Regions from separate parts of the Intrasporangium sp. Soil_C_50 genome, predicted to be linked through region 1. Evidence: predicted binding sites of a transcription regulator. Region 1 holds the regulator's gene; each other region holds the start of a gene.

The links. The regulator LexA, encoded in region 1, represses DNA repair genes until DNA is damaged. The targets are predictions, from matches to a motif close to TCGAACANNTGTTCGA.
Region 2: AC3A5R_RS22125 (HNH endonuclease signature motif containing protein) is a predicted target of LexA. The motif match lies at 5,176-5,191, and genes of this name have one in related genera.
Region 3: AC3A5R_RS07670 (DUF6504 family protein) is a predicted target of LexA. The motif match lies at 7,134-7,149, and genes of this name have one in related genera.

The regions. Positions count from the first base shown of each region.
Region 1 is NZ_JBDGKB010000017.1:37,975-47,365, reverse strand. Features, by position in the region: gene AC3A5R_RS21410 (phosphotransferase) at 1-938, shown strand, start outside; gene AC3A5R_RS21405 (DUF6318 family protein) at 1,086-1,670, shown strand; gene AC3A5R_RS21400 (PKD domain-containing protein) at 2,138-2,587, shown strand; gene AC3A5R_RS21395 (hypothetical protein) at 2,603-3,508, opposite strand; gene lexA (transcriptional repressor LexA) at 3,631-4,338, opposite strand; gene AC3A5R_RS21385 (LysM peptidoglycan-binding domain-containing protein) at 4,566-4,979, shown strand; gene AC3A5R_RS21380 (hypothetical protein) at 5,249-5,554, shown strand; gene AC3A5R_RS21375 (alpha/beta hydrolase) at 5,554-7,251, shown strand; gene AC3A5R_RS21370 (sensor histidine kinase) at 7,289-8,557, opposite strand; gene AC3A5R_RS21365 (helix-turn-helix domain-containing protein) at 8,697-9,347, shown strand; gene AC3A5R_RS21360 (MFS transporter) at 9,344-9,391, shown strand, end outside.
Region 2 is NZ_JBDGKB010000019.1:49,429-58,819, reverse strand. Features, by position in the region: gene AC3A5R_RS22160 (DUF2630 family protein) at 1-120, opposite strand, end outside; gene AC3A5R_RS22155 (zf-HC2 domain-containing protein) at 161-841, opposite strand; gene AC3A5R_RS22150 (sigma-70 family RNA polymerase sigma factor) at 838-1,326, opposite strand; gene AC3A5R_RS22145 (uracil-DNA glycosylase) at 1,444-2,313, shown strand; gene AC3A5R_RS22140 (GNAT family N-acetyltransferase) at 2,335-2,793, shown strand; gene AC3A5R_RS22135 (hypothetical protein) at 2,811-3,263, opposite strand; gene AC3A5R_RS22130 (hypothetical protein) at 3,379-3,573, shown strand; gene AC3A5R_RS22125 (HNH endonuclease signature motif containing protein) at 3,591-5,168, opposite strand; gene AC3A5R_RS22120 (mycothiol transferase) at 5,323-5,913, shown strand; gene AC3A5R_RS22115 (DnaJ family domain-containing protein) at 5,918-6,421, shown strand; gene AC3A5R_RS22110 (HAD family acid phosphatase) at 6,553-8,220, shown strand; gene AC3A5R_RS22105 (serine/threonine-protein kinase) at 8,258-9,391, opposite strand, start outside.
Region 3 is NZ_JBDGKB010000002.1:34,650-44,040, forward strand. Features, by position in the region: gene pknB (Stk1 family PASTA domain-containing Ser/Thr kinase) at 1-1,893, opposite strand, end outside; gene AC3A5R_RS07645 (lytic transglycosylase domain-containing protein) at 2,031-3,038, opposite strand; gene AC3A5R_RS07650 (Rv2175c family DNA-binding protein) at 3,369-3,782, shown strand; gene AC3A5R_RS07655 (polyprenyl synthetase family protein) at 3,871-4,977, opposite strand; gene metF (methylenetetrahydrofolate reductase [NAD(P)H]) at 5,083-5,991, shown strand; gene AC3A5R_RS07665 (DUF4126 domain-containing protein) at 6,024-6,743, opposite strand; gene AC3A5R_RS07670 (DUF6504 family protein) at 7,261-7,593, shown strand; gene AC3A5R_RS07675 (SAV_6107 family HEPN domain-containing protein) at 7,653-8,111, shown strand; gene AC3A5R_RS07680 (DNA polymerase III subunit alpha) at 8,141-9,391, shown strand, end outside.

The DNA.
Region 1 (9,391 bases):
TCGCCGACGCCTTGGGTGGGCTCGAGGCCGGTGGGCTCGCCGACCTCGAACCGGTGCACCAGCGGCCCTGGTCGACGGTGTGGCGGGCCACGACGACCGGCGGAAGCGTCTTCTGGGCCAAGGAGAACTGCCCGCACCAGGCCTTCGAGGCGGCCCTTCTCGAGGTGCTCTCGCGGCGCGCTCCCGACCGGGTCGTGCCCGTGGCGGCGGTGGACACGGCCCGCGGGCTGCACCTCGTGCCCGACCAGGGCGAGGTGCTCGGAGCGTCCGTCGACCCGCACGACACCGACACGTGGTGCCGGGTCATCGCGGAGGCGATGCACCTGCAGCGCGAGCTCGCCGGGTGCGAGCCGGAGCTGGTCGCGGCCGGCCTGACGCCGCTGCACCCGCTAGACGCCGCCGACTACGTCGTCGCGCGTGCCTCGCAGCTCTCCGCGCTGCCCGAGGCCGACCCGCGACGCCTCGACGGCGAGGCGTCGCTACGCGTCCTGTCGCTGGCTCCGCGTGTGGCCGAGTGGGGCGAGGGGCTCGACGCGCTCGGGCTGCCGCTCGCGCTCGTGCACAACGACCTGCACGCGAACAACGTGTTCGCGACGGCGTCGGGCATGAGGTTCTTCGACTTCGGCGACGCCGTCCTCGCGCACCCGCTCACCGCGATGTTCGTGCCGCTGAACGTGCTGGCCCACCGTCTCGAGGCATCGGCGGAGGACCCGCGCCTACGCCGCGTCGCCGATGCCGGGCTCGAGGTGTGGAGCGACGTCGCGCCGACCGCGGCGCTGCGGGCCGCGTTGCCTGCGGCTCAGCGGCTGGGCCGGCTCGGACGCGTCGAGTCGTGGCTGCGGGTGACGGCGACGATGACGCCGGCCGAGCTGGCCGAGTACGGCGACGCCGCGGCCTGGTGGCTCGCGGCGGTGGGGGACGCGACGCCGGTGTCCTGACGTGCCTGTGGACGGCCGCGGGCGCCCGAGATGCGGTTGGGGCAGGATCTGTGGGAGCGTTCGATGACGTTTTCGCCCGTTTGCGCCCGGTGGGCAGGGCACAGATTCGCCGAACAGGGGACCAGGGTCGTGCTGAGACACCAGAGGATGACGTGCGCCGCCGCCGGGCTGACGCTGGCCGTGACCGCGCTCGCGGGGTGCACCGGGGGAGACCCGGCACCGCCGCAGACGAGCGCCGCGGTGCTGTCAACGACGACGAGCACGACGACGTCGGCGCCGCCCAAGACGGCCACGACGAGCGCGGGGCCCGCCTTCCCGGCCGGCCTCCCCGACGCCGCCAAGACCAAGGACAAAGCCGGCGCCGAAGCGTTTCTTCGGTTCTTCATCCACAGCCTCAACGGGGCGTGGACGAGGGCGGAGCCCAAGAGACTCGATGGATTGTGCCTGCCCTCGTCCGAGGCCTGCGCTTCATGGCGCTCGGACGCAGCCGAGCTGAAGCGCCTCAAGCATCACTACGACGGCTCTCCGGTGACTTTAGAGTCACTAAAGTCTCTCTCTGCGACGGGCGACCTGGTCCGATTCACGGCGAACGTCACGCAAGAACGACGCGACGTTGTGGACTCGATGGGGCGAGTCGTCAAGACCGATGAGCATGCTGAACTAAAGATGTTGGCGGCGCTCAAGTGGACTAAGTCCGGTTGGCAACTTTCGTCCTTCGGCACCGTCTCGTGACGGGGCATCGCATCCCTGCTGCTCTCGTCTTGTCGTTTGTCGTCTTGGCGGCGAGTAGCGCGACGGCGCTGGCAGACTTCAAGGGGGGTGCCGGAAAGGACGCCGCGACCATCCGAGTGAAGACTCTGCGCGCGTGGACGGCTGAGTATCAGGAGGCGGTCGTCCAGGCACAATCACGTTGGATTTATCGCACGCGAATCGCCTCGTGCGATTTGGGTGGCCGCGATGCCAGCAGCGAATGTTATGCGGTTGCCGTTGAGGCGTGCGCTGACAATCCGCCCAGCGAGGGGCGGGGTCCCCTAACTGACGTTCTTCGCCGGTGGGTCGACAAATCTGGGCAGCCTGAGGAACATGATCCTTCGCCGACCGCAGAGGCGGCAGAGCCGAATGGATGGTTCCTAGAGGGGACTACGTGTCTTCCCGAGGCCGTTCCGGGCATTAAACCGGCCCCAACAATCTCTATGATCGTGGACGCGTTTCACAAGACGGCGTGGGCGAAGGGTGCGATCTCGACGCAGCCGAAGGGGAATACGACGCTCGTCAACCTCAAGACCTTCTACAAGGTTGACTGGGCCAGTGCCGGTTTCGAGCCGGGCGAGATCGACCTCGTCGACCCGACCACGATGTTCGGCTACCGCGTCGAGATCCGGCCCAAGCTCGTCAGCTACGTCTACCGCTTCGGCGACGGCACGAGCGAGGGCCCGACCACCTCGCCGGGCGGCGTGTACCCCGACGGCGACATCATCCACACCTACCGAAAGCCGGGCACCTACACCTCGCGCGTCGACGTGACGTTCGGCGCCGACTTCCGGATCAACGGCGGGTCCTGGATCGCCATCCCCGACACGGTGACCGTCCCGCAGCCCGGCACCGCGATCACCGTCAAGGAGGCCCGAGGCGTCCTCGTCCGCAACTGACGCACCCGGAGTCGGTCACTCGGCGACGGCGTCGACCTTGCGGGCCTCGACCTCGGCGGTGTCGCGCAGGTCCCAGAGCTCCTTGGTCTGCACGATCCAGTAGGTGCAGAACAGCACGATAATGATGACTTCGCCGATGAGGATCACGTGGTCGAACCCGTGCAGCGTCAGGTGCGCCAAGACCGTGATGGTCAGCAGCACGGCGAGCGTGCCGGCGATGGCGAGGTACCAGCGCTTGTACGTCAGCGCCTCATCGGTGGAGGCGTGCCGGTCCTCGACGCGGAAGGCGCTCAGCACCATGACGGCGATGACCCCAGCGACCATCGTCGCGGCCGCCAGGCCGTGGCTCAGTGCGATGAATCGGTCGGGCAGGGCGAGGAAGAGCACGAGCTCGAAGACGATGACGGCGCTACAGGCGACGGTCAGGAGCATCGTCCGGACCGGTGGACGCTGAGCGGGGTCGGCCAGCTCGTCGCGCCGCAGCCACACCGTCACGACCAGCGCGACGAACCCGACGGCGATGAGCGACCACACGTTGTTGTTGACCGCGTCGGAGATCGCCGCCGTCGACAGCGCGAACGGGTTCGTCGACCCGGCCGTGCTGCAACGCCCATCGGGGACCGTCGGCACCATGGCGACCACGAAGGCCATGAACCCGGAGAAGTTGAGCAGCACGTCCTCGGCCGGCGAGTGCCCCTTGTAGACGACGAGCGCCGCGCCGAGCGCGAAGAGGCTGCCGACGAAGACCGTGCGGGACGGCGTGAAGTAGTACGCGCTGATCGAGCCGAGCCAGCACGTCCCGTTCGTGCCCCACCACCACTGGAGGATGACGGACAGCAGCAGCATGAGCAGCATCGCCACCATGCCGCCGCGCAGGTAGCGGTAGGTGAAGACGACGTCGCGGTCCGGACGGTCGGGCATGGCGTCCTCCTGAGGCGAGTGTGTCTCTCAGAGTGGCGAACCCGGCCGCCGGATACGTCGCGACGCGCCGCGGAACGTCCGCGGCGCGTCGGGAGGCGAGGCGTCAGAGCAGGGAGTGGGCGTCAGACGCGGCGCAGCACCGCGGTGACCTTGCCGAGGATCGTCGCGGCGTCGCCGTCGATCGGGTCGTAGGCGGCGTTGTGCGGCAGCAGCCAGACGTGGCCGTCCTTGCGCTTGAAGGTCTTGACGGTGGCCTCGTTGTCGAGCATCGCAGCCACGATGTCGCCGTTCTCGGCATTCGGCTGCTGCCGCACGACGACCCAGTCGCCATCGCAGATCGCGGCCTCGACCATGGAGTCGCCCTGGACCTTGAGCAGGAACAGCTGGCCCTCGCCGACGACCTGCCGGGGGAGCGGGAAGACGTCCTCGACGACCTCCTCGGCCGTGATCGGGACGCCCGCGGCGATCTTGCCGAGGACGGGCACGTACGAGGCCTCCGGGCGCGCGTCACCCGCCTCGGTCTCGACATCGTGCTGCTGGGAGCCGGCGGCACGACCGCGGCGCGTCGGCTCGTCGGCGCCGTCGGGCGAGACGACCTCCAGGGCGCGCGGACGGTTGGGGTCGCGCCGCAGGTAGCCCTTGCGCTCGAGTGCCGCGAGCTGGTGGCTGACGCTGGAGGGGCTCGCGAGACCCACGGCCTCGCCGATCTCGCGCATGCTCGGCGGGTAGCCACGCCTGTCGACGGAGTTGCGGATCACCTCGAGCACGCGTCGCTGCCGCATCGTCAGGCCGTCGCCCTTGTCGCGGTCGGGAAGCTCGGTCACGCCCATGGTGTCCCCTTCGTCGCCCGTCCAGAGCCCGTGATCCGGGCCGCTGCGGACCCAGTGTCAGTGGTGACTGGTGTGGTTGGTGGTGTGAGGAAAGCGTACGGGTTTCGAACACAGTTGCCAAACGCGTGTTCGATGCGTGTCTCGACTTCCTCGAACATACGTGCTACAAATCGTACAGACGTTCGATCGAACACATGTTCGCAAGGCAGCAGGAAGGGGAGGTCAGCATGAGCGTTGTCGCACTCGAGGCCGTTCGTCAGCAGCGTGAGCTGGAGTCGGGGGACTCCGTTCCGCGCTCGAGGCCGCAGCTCGTTCTCGTTCCCACCGGCCCTGACGCCGTCCGTGCCGCCCGCGCCGAGCAGGCGCCGCTGCGCCTGACGCGGTTCGGGCGGTTCGTCGTCACCCTCCTCGTCGCCGGGGTGCTCGTCGCGCTGGGCCTGGGCCTCGCCGGCCAGCTCGCCTCGGCCGCCGACGCGCCGCGGTCCATCACCGTCCAGTCGGGCCAGACGCTGTCGGGAATCGCCGCCCGCGAGCTGCCCGACCTGCCGGTCTCGGAAGGGGTCGCCGAGCTCCAGCTGGCCAACTCCCTCTCCACGTCGATGATCCACGCGGGCCAGCGTCTCGTCGTCCCGGCTCCCTGACCTCCGCTCCGCGCGCGTTCGTGTCGCGCGGATCTCCGACGGCCGCGTTGGCTCCACCTCCAGCGGCTGGCGTGCCCGGCGCTTCGACCCCGCCGGTCCGCCCGGACGCCGCACCCCCACTCCGGGGTGCGGCGTCCTGCTGTACAGGCCTGTTGGCTCGCCCTGTGGACGACCGGGTGCCGACGGCCGGCCCAGGGCGACGCCTGTGGACGGAGGAGCCCACGATCCGAAAGCCCTTCCTACGGTGAAGTTCTCAGGAAGGAGTGGGCATGCGCTACGAGGTGGACCCGGCAACAGTCGGTGACGCAGCGGCCGAGATGGGGGCCGCGCTCGCGCGGCTCGCGTCGATCCGTGCCGATGCCGCGGTGGCGGCGGTCGCCTCGGGGCTACCCGGCGGGGAGGCCGCGGCGTCGACCCCGCGTCTCGTCGAGGCGTGGCGAGACCGGTTCCGTGACGCTCGGCTCGAGCTGCTCGGTCTGGGTTCCGCGCTGGAGGCGGCGTCCACCCTGTACGAGGGCGTCGAACGGACGGCTGCGGCCACCTTCTCCGCCGAGTCCGACGGCGGTGTCCCGTGATGACGCTCGACGTCGGCCGGATCCGGTCGAGCAGACCTGAGGTGCTCCTGGCCGCGGCGAGGCGACTCGAGAGGTGCCGGCTCGACGTCGAGGCGGTCGTCATCAGGCTCTTGCGTCGGCGCACCCGGGGTTGGTCCGGTCCCGCCTCGGCGGCGGCGGCCACGAGGGCGGCTGCTCTCGTTGCCGGCCTCGGCCGGCTCGGCGCGTGCCTCGCCGCGGCGTCGATCAGCCTGAGCCAGGCCGCTACCCGCGTACGTGCCGCGCAGGACCTGCTCTCGCGGGCCGACCGGCGTGCGGCCGATGACGGCGCGTGGGTCGACCATGAGGGCACCCTCTTCCTACCGGTTCGCGCCGCCGGCCTCGACCCGGTGCTCGAGGCCCATCGGGCCCGCCGCGACGTGCTGCTGCGCGAGGAGGTGCACACCTACCTGCGGCAGGCCGTCCGTCTCGCGACCGACGTCGATGCCCGCCTGGCCGCCGACCTGCTCGCTGCGGCGCACGGTGGTTCGGCGGCAGCGCCGGTCCTCGCCGCCGGGGGAGTCCTTCCCGTGACCCCGCCGCCGGTGGTGCTCCACGACGCCAGTGGCGCCTACGCGTCCGCGGCGTGGTGGCGATGTCTCACCGACGCGGAGCGCCGGTCCGTGATCCGCGACCACCCCCAGTGGGTCGGACCGCGCGACGGCATCCCGGCCGCGGCGCGCCACGAGGCCAACCTGGCTCTCCTCGCCGAGGCCGAGCGGGCGGCGTCTGCCGCCCTGGCCGCCGAGCGTGAGCAGCCCGCGAACCTGCTCGGGGTCGACGTCGTGGCGTCGGCGCGACGCCGGGTAGAGGACCTGCGCGCCGTGCGCACCGTGCTCGGGCGTCAGGACGGCGTCCTGCGACGCCTCCTGTTCCTCGACGCCAGGGGTCGCGAGGTCAAGGTCGTCGTCGCGCAAGGCGATGTCGAGACTGCTGAGCACGTGGTGACCTACGTCGGTGGGTTGTCGACGAAGCCCCGCGACGACCTCGCGCGGTACGACGACTGGTTCGCGCCGTTGCGTCAGCAGGCTCTCCGCGAGGGAGGAGGTGCCGACACCGCGATCGTGACGTGGATGGGGTACGAAGCCCCGCAGCCCCACGAGATCGTCACGACCATCGACCGCAGCGTCCTCAACCCGAGGATCGCCCGCGACAACGCCGACGAGCTCGCCGCCTTCGTCACCGGCGTGGCGGCGGCGCGCGACGAGCCCGTGCACCAGACGGTGTGGGCGCACTCGTACGGGTCGGTCCTGGCGGGCAACGCTCTGCTGCAGGACAGCCCGATCGACGACGTAGCTGTGTTCGGGTCGCCGGGCGTGCCCTTCGACCGGATCGAGCGCACCGGCCTCAAGGCCGGGTCGCTCAACGTCCTCGAGGGCGGCCACGATCTCGTCGCCCATCCCGGGTGGCCGCTTTTCGGCCGCCACCCCGACACCGTCAGAGGCGCCGTCTCGCTGTCGACCACCGCGCTGAAGGACCCGACCGCGTCGTGCAACCTCTGGCGCGGCATCGGCTCCGGCGCGGACGACCCGTCGCGGACGTCGGTGGGGCACACCCAGTACCTGCGGGCAGGCACCGTGAGTGCCGACAACCTCGTGGCGGTCGCCGTCGGGCGGCGCGACCTCGTGGTCCGGCAGACATCGGTCGAACGGTCGTGCATCACGATGCCGTCCCTGTGAGGTGGCCGTCCCTGGGAGGTGGACCCGGTGGGGAGCGTCAGGCTTCGTCGACGTCAGGAGCGCCCGCGGGCAGCTCGAACCAGAAGCGAGACCCGCCCTCGGGGGCCGGGTCCACGCCGATCGAGCCCCCGTGCACCTCGACGATGCGCTTGCACGTGGCAAGCCCGATCCCGCTGCCCTCGACATCGGTGGACACCCGGGTGAAGAGCCGGAAGATGCTCTCGCGGTTGGCCTCGTCGATGCCGACCCCGTTGTCCTGCACCGTGATCCGCCATCGGTCGTCGTGCGGTCGCGCCGTCACGGTGACGACCGGCTCGAGGTCCGGACGGGTGTACTTCAGGGCGTTCGACACGAGGTTCAGCAGCACCGAGTACAGCTGGGCACCGTCGGCCCACAGGGTCGGCAGCGGCTCGGCCATGACGGTCGCGTTCGCGTGCTCGATGCTCGGACCGAGATCGGTCAGGACGTCTGAGAGCACGGCGTCGAGGTCGGTCTCGGTCCGCTCGAGGCGGGCCCCGACCCGCGCGTGCGTCAGGATCTCCTCGATGAGACCTGCCATCCGCGTCGAGGCGCGGAACGTCGTGCCGACCAGGCGGGTGGCCAGCGGGTCCTCGACGACGGACTCGCGCTGCCCGAGCATCTCCGCGCTCGCCATGATGGCCGACAGGGGGCTGCGCAGGTCGTGGCTGACCTGCCCGGCGAAGACCGACAGCAGGTCGTTCGAGCGGCGCAGCTCGTCGCGGGCTGCGGTGAGGTCCGACAGCGACTCCTCCAGCTCGCGGCTGCGAAGCCTCAGCTCGAGCACATCGACGATCCGGTCCGCGAGCACGGTCAGCGCGTGCTCCTGCTCGGGGGCCAGCGTTCGCGGCTCGACGTCGAAGACGCACAGTCGGCCGATGATGACGGCGCCCGGCGTCGTCAGCGGAGCGGACGCGTAGAAGCGGACGTCGCCGAGGATGCCGGTCACGAACGGGTTGTCGCGGAATCGCTCGTCCGTCGCGGCGTTGCGCACGACAACCGGTTCTGGACGGTCGAGGACGACCGCGCACATCGAGTCCTCGCGCAGGCAGATCGAGGCCTCGAAGCCGAAGGTCGCCACCTGGTGCTGTCGGGTCGAGGTGATGAGGTTGATCGCCGCGTTGGGAACGGCACAGATCTGCGCCGCCATGTCGACGAGGGCCTGCAGATCGCGGCTGGGCCCGCTCTCGAGCACCCCGTAGCGACCGAGGACGGCGTCGCGCAGGTGCGCCGGCTCGTCGGAGGGGAGCGCGGCCGTGGGCGCCTCGTCGAGTGTCCGCTTTGTCACGCCTTGATCTTCCGACATGCCCCCTCCCTCGCGCACGCCGCGGGTGGGCGTGTCGCCCGGACGACGTCTGACCGCAACGAACTGGGCGAGTTATACAAGAGTGCTTGTATGTCTGGCCGACGAGCACGATGGTGGGCCCATGCCCCGACGAACCGCGGCCGAGCGCCACGAGACCACGACCCCGACCGACGCCGACGTCCTCGGCGGCGAGTCCGGAGACGCCCTCCTCGAGGTGCTGTCCGCCTTCCACCACCCGACGCGTCGATGGATCTGCGAGCTGCTCTCCGTCGAGGGCCCGGCCACCGTGGGGCAGCTCGCCCGCCGCACCCGTCTGGCCGTCGGGTCGGTGAGCCACCACGTCGGGGTCCTGCACCGGCACGGCTTCGTCGAGCCTGCCCCTGAGCTCGCTCGCGACACCCGGGAGAGCTGGTGGCGCAGCCGCTCCCGCCAGTTGTCGTGGGACGCGTCCGACTTCGTCCCGGGCACGGTGGCACGACGCATCGCCGCGACGGCGGAGGCCGAGAACTTCCGCCACCACGTCCGCGCCGTCCAGCAGTGGCTCGCGACCTCGCAGGACGCGCCGGAGGAGCTGCGGCGTGCCGCGACGGCCACCGACACCCTCGAGCAGGCGACTCTCGAGCAGATGCGCGACCTGGGGACGCGCCTCACCGAGGTGGTGCTCGCCTGGAGCGAGCAGTGCCGGGCGGACGCCCGAGCCCACCCGGAGGTCGAGAGGTACCCGGTGCGCGTCGGCACCCGCGTCTTCCCCAGCGCGCCGGTGAAACCATGAGCACGGTGACGGCCCCGGCCCCCGTCGGGGCTCCGCCACCGCCG
Region 2 (9,391 bases), on a different contig from region 1:
GCGCAGCCTGGCGTGCTCGTCGTCGACGCTGATCTCGCCCTTGCCGAGCGAGTCGCGCAGCGCGTGCTCCTCGTCGATGAGCGACTTGATGCGGCTCTGGATGGGGACGTCGTCAGCCATGGCTCAGTCTCGCACGCGTCTCGTGGTCACGCGCGAGTCCTCAGGTGCGGGCCGAGGCGACGACCTTGCCCGTGTCGGTGCGCACCTCGATGGCGCGGATCTGATCAGGGCTCAGCGCGGTCGCGCCGGTGACCTTCGAGTAGCCCGACGCCGTCGCGCGCCACGACGCGGCCGTCGTCGCCCTGCCCCTGCCGTCGATGACGTAGAGGAGCAGCGCGCCGGTCTTCGGCATGTCCTCGCAGTCGATGTCGACCTGAGTGCCCCACCCGCGGGTCACGAGGGCGACGTCGACCTTGACGGCCGACCCCGGTGCGGCCGCGACCGTGTAGTGCGTCGTCGGTGGCGTCGAGACGAACAGGCGCGGGCCGAGCAGCACGCCGCCCGCGAAGAGCATGACGGCGGCGGCCGCGGCGACGGCCGAGAACCACGTGCGGCGCCGCCGGCGACGCCGGGCCACCTCGGCGAGGAGGTCGGTGACGCGTCCGTCGTCGGACGGGGGCAGCGACGCGGAGGGAGCGTCGGCGGCCTCGGTGAGGTGCGGGCCGCCGTCGGGCCCGGCGAGGTCGAGCAGCCGCGGCAGGCCCGACACCTGGCCGAGCTCGGCCTGGCAGTCGCGGCACGCGCGCAGGTGCTCGGTGAAGGCGCGGTGGTCGTCGTCGGCCAGGCCACCGAGCACGTACGCACCGAGGAGCACGTGCACGTCGTCCGGGCCGGCGTTCATCGGGTCACTCCCATCTCGTCGAGGATCACGCGCAGGTTGCGCACGGCGTAGTAGGCCCGCGACTTGACGGTGCCCTCGGGCACCCCGGCGCGGATGGCGGTCTCGGCCACCGAGAGTCGTTCGTAGTACAGGTACCGGACGATGTCGCGATGGGCTGCCTGGAGGCGGCCGAGCGCCTCCTCGACGAGCACCTGGTCGAGCGCCCGGTCGAGGGCGGCGTCGTCGCCGGGGACGTCGACGAGCTGCGCCTGCTGGGGGCGTCGGGTCGCGGCGCGGTGCTGGTCGACGATGAGGTGGCGGGCCGTCGTGATGAGGTACGCGCGGAGGTTCTCGGCCTCCGGGGCCTGTCGCCAGACGCGGAGGATGACCTCCTGGACGATGTCGTCGACGCGGTTGGCGTCGTTCGTCGCCCGCCACACGACGCGCCGGAGCATCGGGCCGTGCTCCCGGTAGATCTCCGCGACGGCGTCGTCGTCGAGCGGCATGCGACCCTCACCTCCTTGCGTTCGTGCGTGCTCTCGTAGGCGAGGACGTCGCCGCCCGGCTCGCGGTTCACCCGCCGCCACACCCCGAACCGTCTCACGGCCACCTAGCGTGGGGGCATGGACAGCGCACCGGGGCCCGACGCGTCGGGCGTGCAGGTGCCCGACGCGTCCGACCCGCACCCCGTCACCGGGCAGCGCTTCCCGTCCCCGGTCCCGCCGGGCACCGGATGGCCCGGCGACCCCGCCGACGCATCGACGCCGGTGGCGCGCACCCCGGCGCAGGTGGTGCGGCTCGCGCGCTCCGCGGCGTCGGTGCCCGACCTCGACGCCCGGGTCAGCGTCTGCCGGGCGTGCCCGCGCCTCGTGCGGTGGCGCGAGTCGGTGGCCCGCACCGGGCGACGCGCGTCGTTCGCCGACCAGCCGTACTGGGGTCGGCCGGGTCCGTCGTTCGGCGACCCGGAGGCGCGGGTGCTCGTCGTGGGCCTGGCCCCGGCGGCCAACGGTACCAACCGGACCGGGCGCATGTTCACCGGTGACCGGTCGGGCGACTGGCTCTACGCCGCGCTGCACCGCGCCGGCTTCGCCAGCCAGCCGACGTCGGTGGCCGCGGGCGACGGGCTCGAGCTGACCGGCCTGCGCATCGTCGCCACGGTGCGCTGCGCCCCGCCCGAGAACAAGCCGACGACGCAGGAGAAGGCGACCTGCGCGCCGTGGCTCGACCGTGACCTCGAGCTGGCCGAGCCGTACGTCGAGTCACTCCTCGCGCTGGGCTCGATCGGGTGGGACGCCGCGATCGGCGCCGCCCGACGCCGCGGCTGGGCGGTGCCGCGCCCCAAGCCGCGCTTCGGCCACGGCGCCGAGGCGACGCTCGTCACCGCGTCGGGGCGTCCGGTGCGCCTCGTCGGCAGCTACCACGTCAGCCAGCAGAACACCTTCACCGGCAAGCTGACCGAGGCGATGCTCGACGAGGTCCTCGCCCGGCTGTGACCCGTGGCAGGATCGGCCGACGTGACCGAACCTCACGCCGCTCCGCCCGCTTCCGCAGCCGCCTTCCGCTCGGAGGTCGGTGAGGCCGACGCCGCGCTCGACCAGCGCCTCTCCGACGAGCTCGACGTCGTCAACGCGGCCGCGACCGTCGGCACGCCTGCCGCCCGCGAGCTGACGGTGCGCCTGCTCGACGCGTCGGGCGAGCTCGCCGCCGGCGTCAGCGGCTGGACGTGGGGCGTCGCCGCCGGCATCGGCATGACGTGGGTGCGCGACGACGCGCGCGGCCAGGGGCTGGGGGAGCGGCTGCTCGCCGACTTCGAGACCGAGGCACGGGCGCGCGGGTGCACGCACGTGTTCGTCACGTCGTTCACCTTCCAGGCGCCCGGGTTCTACGAGAAGCAGGGCTACCGCGAGATCTTCCGCTGGGAGGGCGTGCCGACCGCCGACTCCGACGACGTCCACTTCCGCAAGGAGCTCTGACCTCCGGTCCCGACGCGTCAGCCGTGGCCCTGGTTCGCGACGCGCCACCCGGCCGGGGGGCTGACGAAGCAGAGGCTCCACGGCTGGTCGCCGGCCTGCATCGACCCGTCACGGCTCTCGGTGCTCGTCATCCGGAACGGCACGCACTGCTCCTCCTCACCGCCCGCCTGCTCGGCGGTGAGGACCGTCGGACCCCCGAGGTCGCCGTAGGAGGTCATCGTCGGGGACGTGCACCAGGCGAAGAGCTCCTCGCGCACCGTCATGGCACGGGTGAAGCCGCAGTCCTGCCGGACCGCGGCATCGAGGTAGGCGGTCGCCGCGTCGTGGAGGGACGCGCCGGCGATCGGCAGCGGCCGCTGGGGAGGCTGCGGCTGCGATGACCGGTAGGCCCAGATGCCGCCCACCCCCGCGGCGACCACGACCAACGCCGCCACCAGCACCATCCGAACCCGCTGCCGAACCCCTGTCATGTCCCGCATGGTGACAGCCCGCAGCCCGCCTTGGTGCCGATGACGCTGCGGAACGGATCCTGACATCGGGGCGAACCGGTCACGGTCAGACGGTGTTCGCGAGACGCTGGCGGGCATGGAGACCATCAGCATCCCCTGCCCGACGAAAGGGTGCGGCGGTGTCGTCACGGTGACCGCCGAGCCCGTCCACGGCGGGACCGCGTGGCGCATCGACCGTCCGGACGGCGAGCCCGCCGTGGCCTGCACCAACGCGTGCGTCGCGCCGGCCGACCTCGAGCTTCCGGTGCTCCGCGAGCTGCAGGCCGGATAGTCGATCGAACCCACCCATCAGCCTGGAGGCGGCGACGCCCCGCAGGGGTGGAGGTCGACGAGGTGCAGGCGCAGGGTGCCGCCGGTCGGGGCGGGATAGGTGCGCCCGAGGCGGGGTGTCGGCCGCGGACGTGGTCCGGGACGGGTGTCTGGGGCGTGCCGGTCGGTGCCCGCGGCGGGGACGGCGGAGAGCGACATAGGGAGCGGTGGTTCGTTCGAATGCTCGGGCTCGGGGTGGTCGCGGTCCGCAGCCGCGGGGACGAATGGTGGCTCGGGGTGTTGCGATTGTGGTCCGATGGGCCAGCCTTGTCGGGTTTGGAACCGGAGCCCGGCATCTCTGGTGGGGTCGCCGGTGATGGTGTACTCGCCGCGGTGGTGGCTGTCGTGGTGGAAGGTGCACAGGCACAGCAGGTTGTCCAGGTCGGTCAGCCCGCCCTCGCGCCAGTGCACGCGGTGGTGGACCTCGAGGTAGTCGGCGGAGGTGACCGGGCAGCCGGGGAAGCGGCAGCCGCGGTCCCGGTCGAGGACGAGGATGCGGGTGCGGTGCGGGACGACGCGGTGGGTGCGCCCGACGTTGACCGGGTGTCCCTCGGTCTCCCACACGGGGACCAGGGTGCCGTCGCAGGTCAGGCCGTCGACGACGTGCCGGGGCAGGCGCGGGCTGCCGGTGAGCCAGCCGCCGTTGGTGTCGAGGTGGACCTGGACCCGGTACCGGGCCCGCCGCGCCGACCCGCCACGCCCTGAACCGCCGCTGCCGGAGCCCGTACCTGAGGCGGGCGTGGTGCCCGCGAGGTCGAGGGAGCGGGTCGCGAGCAGCACGAGGGCGTCGGCCCAGGTGATGCGGCGCGGGCCGGGTGTGGTGGCGGGGTCGGCGTACGGGTCCTGCCGGTGCTGGTCGTCGTCGCCCTCGGACGTGTGGGTGGTGTCGGTGACGGTGTGGAACAGGTGGTCCTTCGCCTCGGCCAACGCCGCGCGGACGAGCTCACCCACCTCGGCGGGCGCGTCGTACCGCAGCCGGAACCGCCCGTCCGCGTCGACGCCCATGCTCAGCGACGCCGGCTCGACCGGTGCCGGCGGGCGCGCCGGCGTCGCCTCTTCGTCGCCGTCCTCGCCGCCGGTCACGTCGGCGGTCACGTCGGCGGTCACCTCGGCGGTCACCTCGGCGGGTAGCAGCCGGCCCTCCTCGTCGAAGGTCCGCGGCTCGAGGGTGAAGTCGTACCGCGCCACCGAGCGCTGCAGCTGCGGCACCGTCGCGTACTGGGCGAACGCCGCCACCGTCGCATCGAACGCCGCCGGGGCGTGCCGGGCCACGACGGCGGCCTGGTCCAGGCTGATCCGCCCCTCCCGCAGCGCCGCCGCCGTCTGCGGCAGCTCACCGGCCCGGCGGGCCGTCAGCACCACCGCCGCGGCGTGCCCCCGTGACAAACCCGCGCGGACCACGAGCCAGTGCTCCGGCGAGCGGATCCCGGCCGCCTGCCACGACCCCTCAGAAAGTGCCACCGCGACGGCGTCGACCAGCCGTCCGTGCGCGTCGTGCAGGTCGGCAGCCAGGGACGCGACGAGGTCCCAGTCCTGCTCGATCACTGCCTGCGACATGCCCTTATCGTACAGGTGTTCGAACAACAGGGAAAGGCTTGTCCACACCCAATTCGCTTGGACCACAGTCCGTTTCGACCAAACAGAGGCTCCCGAGAAGGCTCGACCTCGCGGAACCCACTGTTGCGCGGGCCTGCGTCGGTGAGGATGGGGGATGGCCAGGACCCGGTTCCCCGAACCCGCGAGTACGCCCGACCTGCGCGGCCTGCTCCTCGACTATCTCGACTTCTACCGCGACGTCGTCATCGGCAGGCTCGAGGGCCTCGGTACCGACACGTTGCAGGACAGCCTCGTCCCCTCCGGGTGGACAGCGGCGGGCCTGCTCAACCACCTCGCCAATGTCGAGCGTCGTTGGATGGTCTGGGGTTTCGAGGCGGTCGACCTTCCCGACCCCTGGCGCGATGCCGCGGGAACCGAAGCCGGTGCGGGCTGGGTGTCCCCGCCGCTCGAGGTGGAGGGGCTGGCCACCCGGGTCCGACGGGCAGGCGCCGACACCCGACGCGTCGCCGAGGCGCACCAGCTGACCGACCGTGCCGCCGTCGGTGGGCGCTTCACCGACGCCGAGTCCGCGCCACAGCTTCAGTGGGTCCTGCTGCACCTCGTCCAGGAGTACGCGCGGCACGCCGGCCACCTCGACATCTGGCGCGAACTCCACGACGGCGCGAGGGGCGAGGTCGACCCCGTGGCGGTCGACCCGTCCGACGCGTCCGACGAGGAATCGGGGCCGCTGCTCGGGTTACCGTGAGGACATGTCCGGTCAGCCGTACTGGGAGAGCGCCGTCGAGCGGCAGATCCGCGAGGCCCAGGAGCGGGGCGACTTCGACAACCTGCCCGGCGCCGGCAAGCCGCTCGACCTGCGCGACTCCGGCGACCCCGACTGGTGGGTCAAGCGGTTCGCGCAGCGCGAGAACCTCGACCTCGGCGGGGCCCTGCCCGGTGCGCTGGCCCTGCGCAAGGAGGCGGCCGGCTACCCGCAGGCCCTCGCCGACGTCCGCACCGAGGCGCAGGTGCGCGAGATCGTCGAGGACTTCAACAAGCGCGTCCTCGCCGATCGGCTCCGCCCGGCCGTCGGCAACCTGCCGCCGTTGCTGGCCCGGACGCTCGACGTCGACGAGATGGTTGCCGCCTGGCGGGTGCTGCGCGACGAGCGCGAGGAGCAGCTGCGTGCCGCCCGCGAGGAGCGTGAGGCGGCCGCCGAGGCTGCCAGGCAGCCGGCCCGGTCGTGGTGGTCGCGCCTGCTCGGCCGCGGCTGAACCGCGCGCTGCTCGCGAGAAGTCTGGGTGTCGGCTGGGATTCACCCGATAGAGGTCGCAACGGCCCATGCGTGCTCCCGTGGGGATACCTTCGAGCGTCCGTGAACTCCCGCCCCCAGAGGTGATCCCGTATGAGGCGTCCCAGCACCCTTCCCGGTCGACGCGTCGGGCTCGTCGTCGGAGCCGTCGGCTCCGTCGTCGGAGCACTTGTCGTCGGCTCCGCCGCCCCCTCCGTCGCACACGACGGCAGCCCGGCGCACACCGGTCAGCCCGACCGCACGCTGACCCCCCGCACCCAGTTCGTCATGGCGCCCGACGGCTCGAGCGGCGCGAAGGTCGGCGGCGAGGCCATCCCCAACATCGACTCGGTCAAGAAGACGATCTACGCGTACTACGGCGACCCCGGCACCGGCATCGCGAACAAGACGTCCTCGCCGTACATCAGCGAGCTCGGCCGCATCACCTCGCGCCTCGACGCCGACCTCGCCCACGCCTACGCGAAGTCCGTGCGGGCCGGCCACAAGCCGGCCATCGTCCTCGACGCCGACGACACGACGTTGTGGACCTACGACATGGAGGTCGCGGACATGAAGTTCGTCTTCAACCCGGGGCGCCAGGACTACTGGGTGCAGAACCGCCTCTTCCCGGCCACGCCGTCGATGGTCTCGTTCGTCAACAAGGCCGAGGCGATGGGCTTCACGATCTTCGGGCTCACCGGGCGCAACAACGGCCAGAAGGACGCGACGCTGCAGAACCTCGCCGACGTCGGGTACCACGGCTTCACCGCCGACCGGTACTTCACGAAGTGGCGCTCGAGCGACCCGGTCCCGGCCTACATGGCCGGCAAGTGCGTCAACATGGCCGCCTGCACGACCGTCGAGTACAAGGCCAACACGCGTCGCCACATCGAGAAGGACCTCGGCTACGACATCGTCCTCAACCTCGGTGACCAGTGGAGCGACCTGCAGGGCGGCTCCGCCGACCGCTGGGTCAAGCTGCCGAACCCGACGTACTACCTGCCCTCGCCCGACCTCGCCGGGATGAACGAGCCGAAGCTCGCACCGCGCACGCACTTCACGATGAAGCCCGACGGCTCGAGCGGCCTCACCGAGAGCGGCGAGGGGATCCCCAACATCGACTCGGTCAAGAAGACGATCTACACCTACTACGGCGACCCCGGCACCGGCATCGCGAACAAGACCTCGTCGCCGTACATCAGCGAGCTCAAGGCCCTCGAGGCGCGCCAGCAGCAGCGGCTCGTCGCCGCGTGCAAGCAGGGCGCGGCCCGCGGCACCAAGCCGGCCGTCGTGCTCGATGCCGACGACACGACGCTGTGGACCTACGACATGGAGGTCGCGGACATGAAGTTCGTCTTCAACCCGACCCGCCAGGACTACTGGGTGCAGAACAAGCTGTTCCCGGCGACGCCGGGCATGCCTGCGCTCGTCGCGGCGGCCTCCGACGCCGGCTGCGCGATCGTCGGCCTGACCGGTCGCAACACCGGCCAGAAGGCGGCGACCCTCGCCAACCTCCACGAGCAGGGCTACCCGCAGTTCACCGACGCGCTCTACTTCACGAAGTGGAAGTCGGGCGAGCAGCCGCCGTCGTACATGCAGGGCAAGTGCGTCGCCTACCCGACGTGCACGACCATCGAGTACAAGTCGGCGACCCGGGCGCACGTCGAGGACGACCTCGGCTACGACGTCGTCGCCAACCTCGGCGACCAGTTCAGTGACCTCAAGGGCGGCCACGCCGACCACGCCGTCAAGGTGCCGAACCCGACGTACTACCTGCCCTGATCATCGACGGGGCGGCCGGTGTGACGTCCAGCGACGTTCACAGCTGCCGGCTGCTGAGCACGGAAGTGCGGTCGATCTTGAGTCGACCGCCCTCCTGCACCAGCGTGAAGGCGGTGCGCTCGACGTACGTGCGCCCGTCCTTGTAGTCGTAGCGCAGCGTGGCCACGGCCGAGGACGGGGCCGACGCGTCGACGGCGCTGACGCGGACCCGGTCGATCGCGTCCCAGAAGCGGTCGTAGGTCGCGCGGTTCCCGGAGGTCGTCGTGCGGTAGCGCGGCGTCAGCAGCGCCCAGCCGGCGGCGGTGTCGGCGGGCAGCGCGGAGTAGTAGTCCCGGACCGCCGCCGCCAACCGGGAGGCGGTCGGCGGCCCGGGCGCCGCCGTGCTCGCGGGTGGACGCGTCGGGGCGGGGCCGGACGTGCTCGCGGACGCGGTGGGGCTCGGCGCGGTCGACGTCGGCGGTGACGAGGTCCGGGTCGGCGTCGAGGGCGACACCGACGGTGAGGACGCCGGGGACGACGCGCGTGCGTCGGGTGCGCCGACTCCCGAGGGCGTCTCGCGGGTGAGCATCACGACGGCGACGACGAGGGCTGCCACGAGCCCGGCGGCCACGAGCAGCAGCAGGGCCGGTCGTCGGCCACGCCGCTCGTCCGTGGGCTCGGGCGACACCTCGCGTGACGCATCGGGCGACGTGTCGAGGCGCGACGGGCCGTTCCCCGGCCGGGGCGCGACGGGCAGGACGGCCGTGTGGCCCGACCGGCCGTCCTCGCGCGCGGGAAGGTCGGACGCGCCAGGCGCGTCCGCAGGGTCGGGTGCGTCCGCAGCGTCGGCGCTGTTCATCGCGCCCGCGCCGGCAGGGGGCAGGACCGCGGTCTCCCTCGCGCCGTGCGTGCCGTTCGCGACTGCGGCCAGCGCGTCGGCGGCCTCCGCCGTGGACGGCCGCGCGTCTGGATCGGCGGCGAGCAGGCGCACGAGCACGTCCTCGAGGGGGCCGGCGCGGCGCGGAGGCTCGATGCGGCCCGAGGCCACCTGGTGCAGCAGGGCCATCGGGTTGTCGCTGACGCCGAAGGGCGGCGTGCCCTCGACGGCGGCGTAGAGCGTCGCGCCCAGGGCGAAGACGTCGGCGGCCGGCGTCGAGGCGCCGCCGCGGGCCACCTCGGGTGCGAGGTAGGC
Region 3 (9,391 bases), on a different contig from region 1:
GGCCGTCAGCGCCTTCTCCGCGTCGGACGACTTCTGGCCGACGACGCTCGGGACCTGAACCATGACCGGGCCCTTGGACACGACGAGCGTCACGCTGTCGCCACGGTGCAGGGTGCCGGACGCCGGGTCCTGGCTCACGACGCTGCCCGCGGGCACCGAGTCGCTGTTGACGTCGGCGCCCCGGCGCACGACGAGGCCGAGCCCGCCCAGCTTCGCGGACGCGGCGTCGAACGGGGTGCCGGTGACCTTGGGGACCTCGATCGGCTGCGGGCCCCTGGACACCACGAGGTCGACGCGCGTGCCGCGCTTGACCGACGCACTGGGGTCGGGCGACTGGGAGATGACACGGCCCTTGGCGACGGTCTCGTTCCACTGCTGCTTCGTGTCGCCGACGGCGAGGGTCAGCGGCCCGAGGACGCCGGCGGCGTCGGAGGCCTTGGTGCCGACGAGCTTCGGGACGATGTAGCGCTCCTGCCCCTTGGACACGACGACGCGGATCGTGGAGTCCTTGGACAGCTCGGTGCCGGCGGCGGGCTCGACGCGCAGGACGGTGCCCTTGGCGGCGGTCTCGGAGAACTCGGCCTGCTCGTCCATCGACAGCGACACGGCCTCGAGGCCGGCCTGCGCCTGCGCGACCGGCTGCCCGACGAGTCCGGGTACGACGGTCGTGCCACCCGGGCCGGCGGTGAACCACCAGCCGGCCCCGGCGCCACCCAGCACGAGCAGGACGACGGCGAGCCACCGTGGCCAGCGCGAGCGCCGTCGGCGCTGCAGTGGCATCGCGGTGGTGCGCTCGATGACGGGGCCGTCCTCGTGGACCGGCAGCGCGGCGAGGCGCGGGCGCTGGGAGCGGTCCGTGCCGTCGGTGCTGGCAGGGGCCCCCCGTCGCGTCGAGGGGGCGGCGACCGCCCCCGCCACCGCGTCGGTGACCGTGCCGTCGTGGGTGTCGCCCGGGTCGTCGGCGCCGGACGTGGGGCGACCGGCCGGGAGCGGGACGGCGGTGTCGCCGCTGCTCGCGCTGCCGCGTCGGTCAAGCTCGATGGGCGTCAGACCTCGCCGCACATGGCGCAGGGCGGCGACGAACTCGGTGGCCGAGTCGAAGCGGTGGTCGGGGTCGAGGGCCGTGGCCCGGGCCACGAGGTCGTCGAGCGCCTCGGGCACGGTCGGCACGAGCGTCGAGGGCGACGGGATCGAGCCGTGCACGTGCTGGTAGGCGATCTGGATCGGGGTGTCGCCGGTGACCGCCTTGCGGCCGGTCAGCATCTCGAAGAGGAGCAGCCCGGCGGCGTAGACGTCGCTGCGGGCATCGGCCTGCCCGCGCTCGACCTGCTCGGGCGAGAGGTAGGACACGGTGCCGAGCAGGACGCCGGTCTGGCTCGTGGCCGTCTGGTTGGTGATGGCCCGGGCCAGGCCGAAGTCGGCGACCTTGACCTCACCGTCGTGGCGCACGATGACGTTCTCGGGCTTGACGTCGCGGTGGATCATCCCGGCCGTGTGCGCGGCGCGCAGCGCGAGCAGGATCGGCTCGAGGATCGCCAGGGCCTCGCGTGCCGTGAGCGGCGACTCCTCGTGGATGACGTCGCGCAGGGTCTTGCCCTCGACGAGCTCCATCGCGAGGAACACGTCGCCGTCGTCCTCACCCTGGTCGAAGACGGCGACGACGTTGGGGTGGCTGAGGCGCGCGGCCGAGCGGGCCTCGCTGCGGAACCGCTCGACGAAGACGTCGTCGACGGCCAGCCCCGGGCGCATGATCTTGACCGCGACCTCGCGGTCGAGGCGTCCGTCGAGCGCCACGTAGACGGAGGCCATGCCTCCGTCCGCGAGGTGGGAAAGGATGCGGTACCGGCCGTCGATCACCCGACCGACGAGGGCGTCCGCCACGCTGGACGTCACGGCAGGAGTTTACGGGCTGTCCGGTCGCATCCCGTGCAGGCGAGCCGCGGCCCCTGCAGGCGAGCCGCGGCCCCGCACACCCGTGGGGATGGGTGGCGGGGCCGCGGCATTCTGGGGGCTCCCGGGGGGTGGGAGCGTCACATGCGGTCGTAGACCGCAAGGACGGTGGCGACGTACTTCTTCGTGTCCTCGTAGAGGCCCTTGGTGCGCACCGAGTAGAGGCCCTGGTAGTAGCCGGCGATCGCCTGCTCGCGTGAGTCGGCCGTGGCCATGAGGGCGCGGATGATGAGGACACCGCCGGTGATGTTGTCCTGGGTGTCGTAGCGGTCGAGCGTCCGCCCGGCCAGCTGCGAGGCCCACGTCTCGGAGATGGGCATCAGCTGCATGACGCCGACGGCATCGGTGTAGGACACGGCGCGCTGGTACCACCCGGACTCGATCCAGCCGATCGCGAGGGCGAGCTTGGGGTCGACGCCGTTGCGCGTCGCCGTGGCCCGGATGAGGTCGGAGGTCTCGGTGCGGCTCGGGACGTCGCGGTCGGCCAGCTCGGCCTTGCTGGCGGCCACAGCCTGTTGGGTCTTCGTCGGCGTCGTGTAGCCGCTCGGCGGAGTCGCAGCCGGGGCGGGCGTCGACGGGGCCGGGGCGCTCGTCACGCCGGGCACGACGATGCGTTGGCCGATGTAGATGAGGCCGGCGTTCTTGAGCTTGTTGGCGGCGAGCAGCTTGGTCAGCGACACCTTGTACCGTGCGGCGATCCCCGACATCGTGTCGCCGCGGACGACGACGTGGACGAGGCCGCCGGCGGGGACCGAGGGGGCGGGTGCGGTCGTGCCGGACGGCTTCGGCGCGGGCTTGGTGGCCGGCTTAGGCGCGGGCTTGGTGGCCGGCTTGGCGGTCGGCTTCGGCGTCGTGGCCGTGGCGGGGGAGCCGGGCACGAGGAGTTTCTGACCGGGGTGGATGACACTGCCACCGGCGGCGAGGCGGTTCTTGTCCACGAGTGCTCGCACCGTCGTGCGGTGGGCGATGGCGAGGTGCCACAGCGTGTCGCCGGGTCGGACGGCGACTGTCTTCCACGGCGTCGTGCTCACGGGCACGACGACGGCGTGGGGCGGCTGCGCCAGCGCGGCGACGTCGGCGAAGGGCATGGGCTGGTCCTTTCCTGGGCCCGGTTGCAAGGACGTGTGGAGGGGCACTCGGGAAGGGGCTGGTGGTGCTCGGGGGTGCGGTCGTTCGGGGGCAGCGGTGATGCGACTGTGAGTGATGTGACGTGTGTGACGGTAGCGCATGAATGTGCATACTTGAGCGCTAAAGTATAAATACACGGGTGTAATTCCGGTCGAACCATCCTGAAGGACGCAGAAGCGGAATCCCGGGAGCCGTTCCCACGCTGCGAGCGGGTTTCGGAGCTGGTGCCAGCACGTCGACCGGTGCCGGGCGTGTCGCGACTCCGGTCGCGGGTGGCAGACTCTGACGACGTGAGCCAGAGCCCGAACCCCGACACCGCTGCCGACTCCGGCGACACCACCGACGCCCGCGCCCTCGAGCGCCTCGTGGGGGAGTGGCTGACCGTCCCCGACGTCGCCGAGCGGCTCGGCGTGCCGCTGTCGCAGGTCCGGCGCCTCATCGCCGACCGCGAGGTCATCGCCGTCCGCGTCGGTGAGCGCCGCGTCGCGTCGGTCCCGGCCAAGTTCCTCGACGACGCGGGCCCGCGTCCCGAGCTGCGGGGCACCTTCACGGTGCTCGCCGACGGTGGGATGGACGACGACGAGATCATCGAGTGGCTGTTCACCCCCGACCCGACGCTGCCCGTCGAGGGTGCGCCGATCGACGCCCTCCGCGCCGGGCACAAGACCGAGATCCGCCGGCGCGCCCAGGAGCTCGCCTTCTGACGCCCTGACGCGCGTCGGCCCCTGACGCGCGTCGGCGCCTGACGTGTCGTGTCCGACGAGTCACGACCCGGGCCCACGGGGCCCGCGGTCAGGCGTGGCGCGCGGTCGAGACCTCGACGAGGCCCTCGAGGACGTCGAGCGCGGTGTCGTCGAGGACGCCGGTGGCCCGGGCCCGCGCGACGGCGCCGCGGGACGCGTCGGCGAGCTCTGAGATGAGCTCCTCGACGCGGTCGACGGCGCCGGTGCCGACGAGGACGGACCGGATCCGCTCGACGCCGGCGAGGTCGAGGTCGTCTCGGCCGAGGAGCGCCTCGACGAGGTGGCGGTCGGGATCGGACGCGGCGTCGAGCGCATGGGCGACGAGGACGGTGCGCTTGCCCTCGCGCAGGTCGTCGCCCGCGGGCTTGCCCGTGGCCTCCGGGTCGCCGAAGACGCCGAGGAGGTCGTCGCGCAGCTGGAACGCCTCGCCGAGCGCGAGGCCGTAGTCGGACAGCGCGCCGAGGGCCTCGTCGGGGGCGCCCCCGACGAGCGCGCCGATGAGCAGCGGGTGCTCGATCGTGTACTTGGCGCTCTTGAAGCGGATCACCTTGCGCGCCGAGGCGACCCGTGCGTCGAGGTCGAGACCGTCCCAGCCGCGGGCCGACTCGAGCAGGTCGAGGAACTGGCCGCCCATGAGCTGGGTGCGCATGAGGTCGAAGAGCGCCCGGCCGCGGGCCAGCTCGGGCGCGGGCAGGCCGCACGAGGAGTAGAGCTCGTCGCACCACGTGAGGCAGAGGTCGCCGGCGAGGATCGCCGTGCCCTCGCCGAACCGGTCGGAGTCGCCGGACCAGCCGTGGTCGGTGTGCAGCGTGGCGACCGAGCGGTGCGCCGACGGCTTGCCGCGGCGGGTGTCGCTGCGGTCCATGACGTCGTCGTGGAGCAGGGCCGCGGCCTGGAAGAACTCCATGCTCGCGGCGAGCCGCACGATGGCGTCGGAGTCGGCGCCGCCCGCCGCGCGGTAGCCCCAGTAGAGGAAGCCGGCGCGCAGGCCCTTGCCGCCGGACAGCAGGCCCGAGACGGCCGACACGAGCGGCGCGGTCTCCTCGCCGATGGCCGCGAGCGCCGTCGTGGCCCCCGTGACCTGGCCGTCGATCGCCTGCTGCACCCGACGGCGCAGCACGTCGAGGTCGGTGGGGGTCTGCACGGGCTCCTCCATCGAGCGGGTCGAGCGGGTCGGGATTGGTGGTCAGCCTACGCGGGCGCGCGACCGTCCCGTGAACAGGTCGCACGCCGCGGACGAGCGGCGCCTAGGGTGAGCGGCATGGCGCACGGCACGGCATCCTCCATGGCACGGGCGGAACGGTTCACCCGGTCCATCCCGGCGATGATCGCCGCCGACACCCCGACCTTCAGCTTCGAGTTCTTCCCGCCGAAGGACGACGCCGCCGAGGTGCAGCTCTGGGAGGCCGTCCGGCGCCTCGAGAAGATCTCGCCGGGCTTCGTGTCGATCACCTACGGCGCCGGCGGCGGTACCCGCGACCGCACGGTGCGCCTGACCCGGCGGATCCTCGAGGAGACGACGCTGACGCCGATGGCGCACCTGACGTGCGTCGGGCACTCGGTGTCGGAGCTGCGCGGCATCGTCGGGGCGTACGCGTCGGCCGGGGTGCGCAACATCCTCGCGCTCCGCGGCGACCCGCAGGGCGGCCTCGGCCGGCCCTGGGTGGCGCATCCCGAGGGGCTCGACCACGCCGACGAGCTCGTCGGGCTCGTGCGCGGGCTCGGCGACTTCACCGTCGGCGTCGCGGCCTTCCCCGACGGCCACCCCGAGTCCGCCGACCTCGCCGACGACGTCGAGACCCTCATCCGCAAGGAGCGGGCCGGGGCCGAGTTCGCCATCACCCAGATGGTGTTCGACGTCGACAACTACCTGCGCCTGCGCGACGAGCTGGCCCGACGCGGGTCCCGCCTGCCGGTCGTGCCGGCCATCATGCCGATCACCAACGCGCGCCAGGTCGTGCGGATGGCCGAGCTCGCGGGCCAGCCGATGCCGCGTGCGGTCACCGACCGCCTCGACCGGCACGGCGAGGACGCCACGGCCGTGCGCGCCGAGGGGATGTCCATCGCCACGGAGTCCGCCCAGCGCCTCCTCGACGAGGGGGCGCCCGGCATCCACTTCATCACGATGAACCGGTCCTCGGCCACGCTCGAGGTCTACGGCCGGCTCTGACGCACCGACGGTCGGTGACGCGTCGGCGTACGTCAGCCGGGGCGCCCGCGACCCGCGTCGTCCGTCGGGAACGGGCGCGTCGGGTCGGCCCGGCGCCGGGGAGGTCGGTTGCCCGGTGGGCCGGCGTCGTCGCCCGGTGCGACGCGACCGGTGGGGGCGGCGATCCCGACGCGCTCGCCCCACGCGTCGTAGCGACGCTTGAGCCGGCGCAGGCGCCCGGCGAGCTTCCACACGATGAACGCGCCGACGGCCAGCAGCAACAGGGCGATCGTCGCGGCGGCCCACGGGTGGGCGATGGCGAGGGCGGTGACGCCGGTGACCGTGACGTCCTCGCCCGTGCTGACGACGATGTTGCTCGCGGGCTCGGGCGAGGTGTTGATGATGCCGCGGAGCCCGGCCTTGACGCCGTGCGAGACGAGCGCCGTGACCCCGCCGGTGGCAGCACCGACCGCGGCGGCGAGGCCCGCGGTCTCGTGGCCGATGAGGTAGCCGATCGTCGCTCCGACCGCCGGACGCACGACGGTGTGGACCGAGTCCCACACCGAGTCGACGTAGGGGATCTTGTCGGCGACGAGCTCGAGGACGAAGAGGATCGCGGCGCCGACGAGGACGTCGGTGCGGGCCAGGGCGTCGGGGATCTGCCCGACGTGGAGGAATCGGTCGGCGATCCCGAGGACGAGCACGACCGCGTACGCGTTGATGCCGCTGCCCCACCCGGTGGTGAAGGCCATGGGGATGAGCTCGGCGCCCACGTGACTCCTTCTTTCTGCCGGTCGGCCGGTGTCCGGTCGTGCCCGGCCGAGGGCCGAGCACCGGTCCAACGCTGCCGACGCTCCCGTATTCCCCGGGTCGGCGCAAGGGGAGTCGAGCGGGGCTGACGGGGGCAGCAGGACGGGCCCGGTCCGTGGACGGACGGGACCCCTGCGCCCTTCCGGCCACGGACCGGGCCCGTGGTGTGCTCCCACTGTGGCCGAGCCCGTCCGGGTGCTCCTGAGCACCGGTACTCAGCTCCGGTCGAAAGGGACGGAACGGCCGGATCCGGGCCCGTCGTCGGCCGGTCGTCGGCGGGTCGTCGGCGGGTCGTCCGCGGATCGTCGACCGCCTTGACACGGTGTCGGCGGCAGGGGTTACGCTGATGGTGTTCGAACAGATGTTCGAACGATCATCGTTCAGTCCAGTCGTCGGTTGGGGTGTCGGCTGTCCGTGTGGGGCGCGGGCGGCCTGGGTCGTGATTTCCCGCTTCGACGTGTCCGAGGGAGACGTGTCGTGGTGCGCAGGTTCAGTGATGTCGTGCAGGTCAGGGTCCGGTCCGAGGACGCCGCCCGGGAGCGGCCCGAGGCCTTCATCTGGAAGGGCCGCCTCTACGTCGTGCGCGAGGTCCTCGCCCAGTGGCGCGAGCGGCGGGCGTGGTGGCACGACGCGCTCGACGCCGAGGAGTCGCAGGTGCACCCCGGCCAGACGCTCGTCGCCGCCGCGAGCGAGCAGCACGTCTGGCGGGTCGAGGCGAGTCCGGGGTGGTCGTTCACGCCCGGGGTCTACGACCTCGCCCACGACGCGTCCCCGCGTGGTGACCACTGGTCTCTCGTCCGGGTCGCCGACTGATGCCGGCCGCACCCGCCTCTGCACCCGTACCTGCCTCCGTGAGAGAGAGGAGCCGACCCGTGGCTGCCGCCCCGCTGCACCGCCCACCCATCTCGGTCGCCGTGCTCACCCTGCTCGACCGCTCGAGGGACACCCTCGAGTCGGCCTGCCGCGCGAGCGAGGCCACCGAGCGCTACCGCGACGCCCACCTCGGGGCCCTCCGTGCCGCTGCCGCCCTCGTCGCGGCCCGCACGGCGCCGACGCCACGGTCCCGGCCCCGCAGCGTCTGGCAGGTGCTGCCCGTCGTCGCCCCCGAGCTGGGGGAGTGGGCCGCCTTCTTCGCCGCGTGCTCCGCGCGCCGGTCCGTCGTCGACCGCGGCGGCCACATCGCCCCGCGCGAGGCCGACGACCTGCTCCGGCAGGCCGAGATGTTCCTCGAGATCGTCCAGGACCTGCTCGGGGTGCCGATCGCCGTGCCGCTGCCACGGACCATCACCCCGGTCTCGTCCGGGTCGAGGAGCCGTGCGAGCAGGGCATGACAGGCACGACCACCACCAGCACCACCGGCATGACCACCACGGGCCCGGCGGTCTCGTCGGTCAGGGCCGCCCGCGGCGGCGACGGTTTCGTCCACCTGCACGTCGCGAGCGGCTACTCGATGCGCTACGGCACCGCCACACCGCGCCAGCTCGTCGAACGGGCCGCCGCCTGGGGGCAGCCGGCGCTCGCGCTCACCGACCGCGACGGCCTCTACGGGGCAGTCAAGTTCGTCCGCGCCTGCATGGAGCACGACGTCGCGCCCGTCCTCGGCGTCGACCTCGCGGTCGAGCCGCCGGGCGCCGGTCGCCCGCGTCGGGCCGAGCACGTCCGCACCCCGGTCCGGGGCGGCGCCCTCGTCGACCCGCGCCTGCCCCGTGTCACCGTCCTGGCCCGCGGCCAGGCCGCCGGCCTCGCACCCGGGCTCGGGTGGGCGGCCCTGTGCCGCCTCGTCACGGCCACCCACCTGCGCGGCGAGCGCGGCACGCCGGTCACGACGCCGGCCCTCCTCGCCGAGCACGCCCGCCCCGACACCCTTCCCGAGGCCGGGCCCGCGCCCCTCGTCGTCCTGCTCGGGCCCGACTCCGACGTCGGCCGCGCCGTCCTCGCCCGCCGCCACGGCGAGGCCCGGGCAGCCCTTGAACGGTGGGTCGCCCAGCTGCCGCCCGGGGCCGTCGTCGTCGAGCTCGTCTGCCACGGCGGCCCGGAGCACCTGCCGGGCAGCCTCGGCCAGGCCGGCCGGATGCTCGCCCTCGCCCGTGAGGTCGGCGTGCCCACCGTCCTCACCGCGGCGGTGCGCCACGCCGACCCCCAGGACGCCGCCGTCGTCGACGTCCTCGACGCCGCCCGCCGGCTCGTCGCCCTCGACACGCGCCACCTCGACCGCGTCACGACCGCCGGCCACCTCGCGCCGACACCGGTCATGCACGCGCTCGCCCTCGACGTCGTCCAGGTGTCCGGCCCCGGCCTCGTCGGGGGTGGGGCGCTGGCCCGCGAGCACGCCCACGAGCTCCTCGCGCGCACCACGGCCCTCGCCACCCAGTGCGTCCAGGACCCGCGCGCCGACCTCGGCATCGGCTCGGTGCACCTGCCCGAGCCCGACGTCCTCGGCATCCGTCCCGGCACCAACCCGCAGCACGTGCTCGCCCGCCGCTGCCGCGAGTCGATCGCGAGCCGCTACCCCGACCGGTCCGGGCCCGAGCTCACCGCCGTCAGCGACCGCCTCGAGGACGAGCTCGGCGTCATCGAGACCCTCGGCTACGCCACGTACTTCCTCACCGTT